Regions from separate parts of the Solidesulfovibrio magneticus RS-1 genome, predicted to be linked through region 2. Evidence: predicted binding sites of a transcription regulator. Region 2 holds the regulator's gene; the other holds the start of a gene.
The links. Region 2 encodes sigma-54, which starts transcription at its own class of promoters, with help from an activator protein. Its sites were predicted from a motif close to CTGGCACGGNNNNTGCTT; they were not measured.
Positions count from the first base shown of each region.

Region 1: the regulator sigma-54 is predicted to act here: its motif matches at 1,538-1,555, upstream of DMR_RS03015 (Flp family type IVb pilin).

Region 1 covers NC_012796.1:708,105-712,625, reverse strand. The annotation lists gene DMR_RS03030 (Flp family type IVb pilin) at 262-429, shown strand; gene DMR_RS03025 (Flp family type IVb pilin) at 713-880, shown strand; gene DMR_RS03020 (Flp family type IVb pilin) at 1,164-1,331, shown strand; gene DMR_RS03015 (Flp family type IVb pilin) at 1,616-1,783, shown strand; gene DMR_RS03010 (hotdog domain-containing protein) at 1,893-2,279, shown strand; gene DMR_RS03005 (hypothetical protein) at 2,361-2,570, shown strand; gene DMR_RS03000 (hypothetical protein) at 2,699-3,265, shown strand; gene DMR_RS02995 (sigma-54-dependent transcriptional regulator) at 3,491-4,521, shown strand, end outside.
Region 2 covers NC_012796.1:2,886,878-2,891,398, reverse strand. The annotation lists gene DMR_RS12380 (CTP synthase) at 1-1,239, shown strand, start outside; gene DMR_RS12375 (KdsC family phosphatase) at 1,450-1,986, shown strand; gene rpoN (RNA polymerase factor sigma-54) at 2,117-3,547, shown strand; gene hpf (ribosome hibernation-promoting factor, HPF/YfiA family) at 3,598-4,146, shown strand; gene DMR_RS12360 (PTS sugar transporter subunit IIA) at 4,147-4,521, shown strand, end outside.

The DNA of each region.
Region 1 (4,521 bases), 2.2 Mb from region 2:
AAGGGCCGTCCTCGCCAGGAGGACGGCCCTTTGCGTTTGCCGGCCTCGCCGGCCGCTGCGCCCCTGCGCCCGCGACTCCATTTCTGCTGGAACGGCGCGCCAGAAATCCACGAGCCCTGGCCCAAACCATCGCATCAAGAATATTAAATTCATAAATCCAGTATGTTAAGTTCTCGATGAAGTTTGGCACGCCCCCTGCTTTAGGAAAGGCACGAGACGCACACGAACCCAAAGCAACTTTACATACCAAGGAGACACGCCATGCTGACCGCCATCACCCAGTTCATCCGTGACGAAGAAGGTGCCACCGCGGTGGAATACGGCCTCATGGCCGCCCTGATCGCCGCCGTCATCATCACCGCCGTCACCTCCATCGGCACCAACCTCACCACCACCTTCAACACCGTCGCCACCTCGCTGGGCAGCTAAATTTCACCCGCTTCGCGAAGCCAAAGGGCCGTCCTCGCCAGGAGGACGGCCCTTTGCGTTTGGCGGCCTCGCCGGCCGCTGCGCCCCTGCGCCCGCGACTCCATTTCTGCTGGAACGGCGCGCCAGAAATCCACGAGCCCTGGCCCAAGCCATCGCCTCAAGAATATTAAGTCCATAAATCCAGCATGTTAAGTTCTCGATGAAGTTTGGCACGCCCCCTGCTTTAGGAAAGGCACGAGACGCACACGAACCCAAAACAACTTTACATACCAGGAGACACGCCATGTTGACCGCCATCACCCAGTTCATCCGTGACGAAGAAGGCGCCACCGCGGTGGAATACGGCCTCATGGCCGCCCTGATCGCCGCCGTCATCATCACCGCCGTCACCTCCATCGGCACCAACCTCACCACCACCTTCAACACCGTCGCCACCTCGCTGGGCAGCTAAATTTCGCCCGCTTTGCGAAGCCAAAGGGCCGTCCTCGCCAGGAGGACGGCCCTTTGCGTTTGCCGGCCTCGCCGGCTGCTACGCCCCTGCGCCCGCGACTCCATTTCTGCTGGAACGGCGCGCCAGAAATCCACGAGCCCTGGCCCAAGCCATCGCCTCAAGAATATTAAATCCATAAATCCAGTATGTTAAGTTCTCGATGAAGTTTGGCATGCCCCCTGCTTTAGGAAAGGCACGAGACGCACACGAACCCAAAGCAACTTTACATACCAGGAGACACGCCATGCTGACCGCCATCACCCAGTTCATCCGTGACGAAGAAGGCGCCACCGCGGTGGAATACGGCCTCATGGCCGCCCTGATCGCCGCCGTCATCATCACCGCCGTCACCTCCATCGGCACCAACCTCACCACCACCTTCAACACCGTCGCCACCTCGCTGGGCAGCTAAATTTCGCCCGCTTTGCGAAGCCAAAGGGCCGTCCTCGCCAGGAGGACGGCCCTTTGCGTTTGCCGGCCTCGCCCGCCGCTGCGCCCCTGCGCCCGCGACTCCATTTCTGCTGGAACGGCGCGCCAGAAATCCACGAGCCCTGGCCCAAGCCATCGCCTCAAGAATATTAAATCCATAAATCCAGTATGTTAAGTTCTCGATGAAGTTTGGCACGCCCCCTGCTTTAGGAAAGGCACGAGACGCACACGAACCCAAAGCAACTTTACATACCAAGGAGACACGCCATGCTGACCGCCATCACCCAGTTCATCCGTGACGAAGAAGGCGCCACCGCGGTGGAATACGGCCTCATGGCCGCCCTGATCGCCGCCGTCATCATCACCGCCGTCACCTCCATCGGCACCAACCTCACCACCACCTTCAACACCGTCGCCACCTCGCTGGGCAGCTAAATTTCACCCGCTTCGCGAAGCCAAAGGGGCGTCCTCGCCACGAGGGCGCCCCTTTTCGTTTGCCCCCCGCGCCACATTTTGGCATCCCGAAAGGACAGGAGACCGCCCCATGGACGTCAACACCCACAAAAGCGTCGACCCCGGCCTGTGCGGCCAGCCCGAAACCCTGGGCGAGGGCCTGGCCCGGGTGGCCTTCACCGCCCTGCCGGCCATGGCCGCCGACGACCGGGGGCTGGTCCACGGCGGCTTCGTCTTCGGCCTGGCCGACTACGCCGCCATGCTGGCCGTAAACGACCCCAACGTGGTCCTTGGCGCGGCCGAGGTCCGCTTCACCGCCCCGGTGGTGGTCGGCGAAACGCTTATGGCCGAAGCCCGGCTCACCGATACCGCCGGCAAAAAACGCCTCGTCACCGTCACCGTGCGCCGGGGCGAAGACGCCGTCTTCACCGGAACCTTCACCTGCTTCGTGCCGGAAAAGCACGTCCTTGACCGCTGAGGCCGCGCCATACCGTCCGCGCTGTCGCCGCCCGCCCCGAACGGGCCGGCCCCGGCCAGGACGTCAGCCAGGAGGAACGCCATGAGCTTTGTGCTGCAAAAGCCGTCCCCGGCCGCCGAACAACCCCGCTTCGACTGCATCTTCTGCAACCGCCCGGCCCTGGTCTCCTCCGAGGCCGGACGGGCCGACCAGGCCCGCATCGTGGAGGTCTTTTGCCGCCACTGCGGCTCCCGAAAAACCATGGCCACGCGCCTCAGCGCCGACGGCGCCCGCTGGGAACCGGCCGACTGAACGGTGCCGTCGCCTTCGCCTCGGCCGTCATGTTTTTTTTCGCCGGAAAAGCCCGCGCCCCCTGCCCAAACGTCCGGCCCTGTGCTATGGCTGGCCCTAACCGCCAACCACTGCCAAGGAGGGACCCCATGAAACGCGCCTTGCTCAAGCTCGCTGTGCTCTTGACCATGCTGGCCCTGGCCGGGACGGCCCATGCCTGGAAAAAACCGCCGTTTAAAAACGTCGATAAAAACGGCGACGGCGTCATCATCTTCGAGGAGATCGTGGTCTTCAACTCCGGCCTGACCATGGAAGTCTTCGCCGTCATCGACCTCAACAAGGACGGCAAGATCGATCCGGCCGAATACGCCGCCATGGGCGGCAAGACGGCCAAGGGCAAGGCGGCCAAGCCCTGGTGGCGCTGCTCGTCCAAGGAAGGCTCCCTGCTCTACAAGCAGGGCACGGACCTGCTCCTGGCCGGCAAGAACGCCGAGGCCGCCACGGTCCTGCGCCAGGCCCTGACCACGCCCCTTTGCGTGGATTATTTGAGCTACGCCTACTACAACCTCGGCGTCGCCTGCATGCGCCTTGGCGACGCCCCCTGCGCCAAGGCCAATCTGGAAAAGGCCCGAGCGCTCAACGTCAACAACACCGTGCCCGAGAACAACTTCGGCCTGGACGGCTGGCCCCGCAAGCCCGGCGTGGTCGGCAAGTAATCCCTGTGCCCCTCGCGGCGGCCCGGGGCTCGCTCCCCGGACCGCCGCGACAAGGCCAGCGCCGGGCCGCGATGGAGGCGACCCGCCGCCACGAACTCCCCCGCCCCGTTTCCCCCCGCAGCCGGGCGACTCGTCACGCCGCCCGCGTCGCCTCTTGACAGTTCCTGGCCGCGTGGTCATCCAAAAGAGCGAGCGGCGCCAGCGCCGCGCGCTCCGGAGGACTCCTTGGGCAACGTGCTCATCATCGACGACGATCAGACCATCCGCGACGCCCTGGCCCGGGTCGTGGACCGCCTGGGCCATACCCCCACCCTGGCTTCCACCCTGGCCGAAGGCCTGCTGCGGGCCGGCAAGGACGACGTGGATGTGGTCTTTCTCGACGTGCGCATGCCCGACGGCAACGGCCTCGACGCCATCGCCGACATCCGCCGCTCGCCCTCCCACCCCGAAGTCATCGTCATCACCGGCTGGGGCGACCCCGACGGGGCCGAGCGCGCCATGCGCCAAGGGGCCTGGGAGTACATCGAAAAGCCCCCCACCGTAAAAACCATGACCGCGCCCCTGGTCAGCGCCATGGAACACCGGCGCGGCCGGGCCAGCTCCACCACCGTCTTCCGCTTTCCCGGCATCCTCGGCGGCAACCCCGCCCGCACCGCCTGTCTGGAACAAGCCGCCCGGGCCGCCGGCAGCGACGTCAACGTGCTTTTGACCGGGGCCACCGGTTCCGGCAAGGAGCTCTTCGCCCGGGCCATCCACGACAACAGCCCGCGCCACGCCGCCCCCTTCGTGGTGGTGGACTGCGCCGCCCTGCCGGCCACCATCGTCGAAAGCGTGCTTTTTGGATCGGAAAAAGGCGTCTACACCGGCGCGGACCGCCGCCGCGAGGGCGTACTGCTGCGCGCCCACGGCGGGACGCTGTTTCTCGACGAGGTGGGGGAGATGCCGCTGTCGGTGCAAAAGGCCTTTTTGCGCGTGCTCCAGGAACGCCGGGTACGACCGGTCGGTGCGCTGGAAGAGGTCCCCTGCCGCTTCCGATTGGTGGCCGCCACCAACCAGGATCTGGAATCCCTGGCCAGGCAGGGGCTTTTCCGCGAAGATTTGCTCTTTCGCCTCCAGGGCGTGGGCATCGAGCTGCCGCCCCTGGCCGGACACCCGGACGACATCCTGGAGCTGGCCGCCCACTTCGCCGCCGAAGCCGCCAAGCGCCAGGAGCTGACGCCCAAACCGCTGTCGGACGACTTTTCCCGGGCACTGCT
Region 2 (4,521 bases):
ACCGACGAGGACGTGGCCATCATCGAAATCGGCGGCACGGTCGGCGACATCGAGGGCCAGCCCTTCCTGGAGGCCATCCGCCAGCTGCGAATGGAACTCGGCAAGGAAAACGCGCTCTACATCCACCTGACGCTGGTGCCCTACCTGCGCACGGCCGGCGAGGTCAAAACCAAGCCCACCCAGCATAGCGTCAAGGAACTGCGCTCCATCGGCATCCAGCCCGACATCATCATCTGCCGCAGCGAAGTGGATCTGGCCCGGGACATCAAGCAGAAGATCGCGCTTTTCTGCGACGTCGACGCCGACGCCGTGTTCACGGCCGTGGACGTCAAGAGCATCTACGAGTTGCCGCTTCGCCTCTACGGCGAGGGCGTGGACCAGAAGATCGCCATTTTACTGCGCCTGCCGGCCAAAAACGCCGAACTCGAACCCTGGCGCGACCTCATGTACCGCCTGGAAAACCCGGTCGGTACGGTGTCCATCGCCATCGTCGGCAAGTACGTGGACCTCAAGGAGGCCTACAAGAGCCTTCACGAATCCCTGGTCCACGGCGGCGTCCACGCCGGGGTGTCGGTCAATTTCGTTTACGTCAACTCCGAGGAGCTGACCCGGGAAAACGTGGCCGCCACGCTTTCGGGCATTGACGGCATCCTCGTTCCCGGCGGTTTCGGCTCGCGCGGGGTGGAAGGCAAGATCGCCTCCATCGAATACGCCCGCACCAAGAAGATCCCCTTCTTCGGCATCTGCCTGGGCATGCAGTGCGCGGTCATCGAATACGCCCGCAACGTGCTGGGCCTTGACGGGGCCAACTCCGAGGAGTTCGACCTGACCACGCAACATCCGGTCATCTACCTCATGCGCGAGTGGTACGACTTCCGCACCCAGACCATCGAGCACCGCGACCCGACCAGCGACAAGGGCGGCACCATGCGCCTGGGCGCCTATCCCTGCGTGGTCGCGCCGGGCACCAAGGCGGCCGCCGCCTACGGCGCGTCGGAAATCTCCGAGCGCCACCGCCACCGCTACGAGTTCAACAAGGCCTACGCCGGCAATTTTGAGGAAGCCGGCTTGGTCTTAAGCGGCCTGTCCCCGGACGGCGAACTGGTCGAGATGGTGGAGCTGCCCGACCATCCCTGGTTCCTGGGCTGCCAGTTCCATCCCGAATTCAAAAGCAGCCCCATGCGTCCGCATCCGCTGTTCCGCGAGTTCGTGGCCGCGGCCAAGCGGCACAAGGGCTAGACGGCCCAAGCGCAAAAAGATTGCACGGTCCGGGGAAGGCGGCTTCTCCGGACTTTTTTTCGGCCAAAGGGCTGCATGGCTTGGCAAGGCGCTAAAAACGTTTATCTTCTGGTCATGGTGCGATTTTTGGGCTAGATTGCACCTGTCGGCGGTTGGGGACATGGCCTTGCGTTCAAACCATGCCGCCGTCGCATCGCAAGGGAGGCTGTTATGCCTGAAGACGCCAAGCTGGCCATTGCGCGCGCCCGGGACGTGGAGTTGCTGGTGCTCGACGTCGATGGCGTCATGACCGACGGCGGCATCTACGTCGATGCCCGGGGCGAGGTGACCAAGCGTTTTCATGTCCACGACGGTTTAGGCATCAAGGCGGCCCAGGCGGCGGGGCTGGCCGTGGCGGTCGTCAGCGGCCTGGACAGCCCGGCCGTGGCCGCCCGGATGCGGGAACTGGGCATTGAGGAATACCACCCCGGCCACTACCGCAAGGTGGCCGTGCTGGAAGGCATCCTGGCCCGGGCCGGGCTGGCCCCGCATCAGGCCGCCTTTCTCGGCGACGATTGGGTGGACGCCGGCCCCATGGAGCTGGTCGGTCTGCCCATGGCTGTGGCCGACGCCCAGCCCGAAATCCTCGATCTGGCCTTGTGGGTGTCGCGGCGCGGAGGCGGGCAGGGCGCCGTGCGCGAGGCCGTGCGCTACATTTTGGCCGCCAAGGGCCGTCTGGAGGCGGCCTACCAGTGGTTCCTCGGCTGAAGGCCGATTGTGCCGATTGCCACAAGGCTTCAATTGTGGCATGGTTTTTGTTGGGCGGGGTGGCCCTGAGCCGGGCAAAGCCCGGAGACGACCCCGGTAACGTCAACGACTTTCGAGCACGGCGGTAAGCATGGCCCTGGAACTGCGGCAGCAACTCAAGCTTTCCCAACAGCTGGTGATGACCCCCCAGCTGCAGCAAGCCATCAAGCTCTTGCAGCTGTCGCGGCTGGAGCTGCTTGAAAGCGTGCAGCAGGAGCTTTTGGAAAATCCTCTTCTGGAGGAATCCGTCGAGGAGGACCGCCAGCCCGAACGCGTCATGGTCGAGGACAACAATGGCCCCACGGGAGCCGACGCGGCCATGGAAAAGGAGCTGCTCAAAAACGCCGAGTGGGACGACTACCTTGGCGATTTCGCCAGCACGAGCAAGCAGTCCCTGTCCCGCGACCTGGAAGTTCCCGAAGAGGGCATGGCTTTCGACGCTCGCCTGGCCTCCAAGCCGTCCCTCGACGGCCACCTCGGCTGGCAGATGCACCTGTCCAATTTCACGGCCAAGGAAGTGGAGATCGGCGAGACCATCGTCGGCAGCCTCAATTCCTCGGGCTATCTGCGGGCCACGGTCGAGGAAATCGCCGGCATGGCCAACGCCGACCCGGCGCATGTCGAAAAGGTGCTCCACCGCCTCCAGCGCTTCGATCCCGTGGGCGTGGCCGCTCGCACTCCCAGCGAATGCCTGCTCATTCAGATCGAAGTCTACGGCTACGACGATCCCATCCTCATCGAACTGGTGCGCGAGCATCTCGAAGATCTCGAAAAGAAGCGCTACAAGCCCCTGGCCAAGAAATTTCACCTGACCATGGAAAAGCTCAAGGAATACCTGGAGCTGATCCAGACCCTCGATCCCATGCCCGGAGCCAGCTACGGTTCGGGGGACCCGATCTACGTCAGCCCCGACGCCTTCGTCTACAAGTACGGCGAGGACTTCGTCATCCTGCTCAACGAGGAGGGGATGCCGCGCCTGGGACTCAACATGTCCTACACCGACGGCAGCCTGCCGCGAAACGACAAGGACAAGGACTACCTCCAGGACAAGATGCGTTCGGCCATGTGGCTTATGAAGAGCCTGTACCAACGCCAGCGCACGCTGTATAAGGTCCTGGAGAGCATCGTGAAGTTTCAGCGCGGATTTTTCGAGGACGGCGTGACCAAGCTGCGGCCGCTGATCCTCAAGGACGTGGCCGACGACATCAGCATGCACGAGTCCACCGTCAGCCGCATTACGTCCAACAAGTACGTGGCCACGCCCCACGGCATCTTTGAACTCAAGTTCTTTTTCAACAGCGCCCTGGAACTCGACGACGGGGGCACGGTAGGCTCCGAGTCGGTCAAGGCCATGATCAAGCGCATTATTTCCGGCGAGAATGACAAAAAGCCCATCAGCGACGAGGCCATCGCCGACATGCTCAAGGATGAACTGCAAATCAACATCGCCCGGCGAACCGTGGCCAAGTATCGCACGGCCATGGGAATCGAGTCGTCGTCGAAGCGCAAGGCGGTTTTCTGATGCTTCGGGCCGGGTTTCCGGCCTCTCACCACGCCAGCCTGGAGGATTCTATGAACATCACCTTTAATTTCAAGAATTTCGAGCCGTCTGATCATTTGCGCGATTATGCCAGGAAGCGCTTTGAAAAGCTTGGCAAGTACACCTCGTCCACCGATACCTCGGATGTCCAGGTCAACCTGGCCGTGGAAAAGACCCGGCAGATGGCCGACGTCATCTTCCTGGCCGACAATATGCACATCTCGGCTCACGAAACCTCCGAGGACATGTACTCCACCATTGACCTGATCCTCGACAAGATCGAGGCCCAGGCCAAGAAGTTCCGCGAGAAGCAAAAGGACCGCCGTCGCCAGACCGTGGAACAGGTCCGCATGGACGTCATCAGCATCAGCGAGGACGCCGCCGGCGGCCGCGTGCCCACCATCATCGAAACCGACGAGTATCAGCCCAAGCCCATGGCCGTGGAAGAAGCCGCCATGCAGCTGGAGGCTCTCAAGTACGAATTCCTGGTGTTCATCAACTCCGAAACCGAACGGCCCAACGTCATCTACCGCCTGCGCAACGGCGACTTCGGCCTCATCGATCCTGGAACGGGCGCTTAGATGCGGTTAGAGGACTATCTCCAGCCCGAGTTCGTCATCGGGAATCTTGCGTCGGAGTCCAAGTCCGAAGTGTTGGCCGAGCTCGTGGCCCCCATCAAGAAGCAGTGGCCCGATTTTGACGCCAAACGCGCCCATCAGGTGCTGCTCGACCGGGAAAACCTCGGAACCACGGGCATCGGCGACGGGGTGGCCATTCCCCACGGCAAGATGGAGAGCCTCGAACGCATCGTCATCGTCGTCGGGAGAAGCCTTGCGGGCGTCAGCTTCGATGCGCTGGACTTCAAGCCCTGCCGCATCTTCTTCCTGGTGCTCGCGCCCGAGCATGTCGCGGGCCTGCATTTGCGCATTTTGGCCCACATCTCGCGGCTTTTGTCC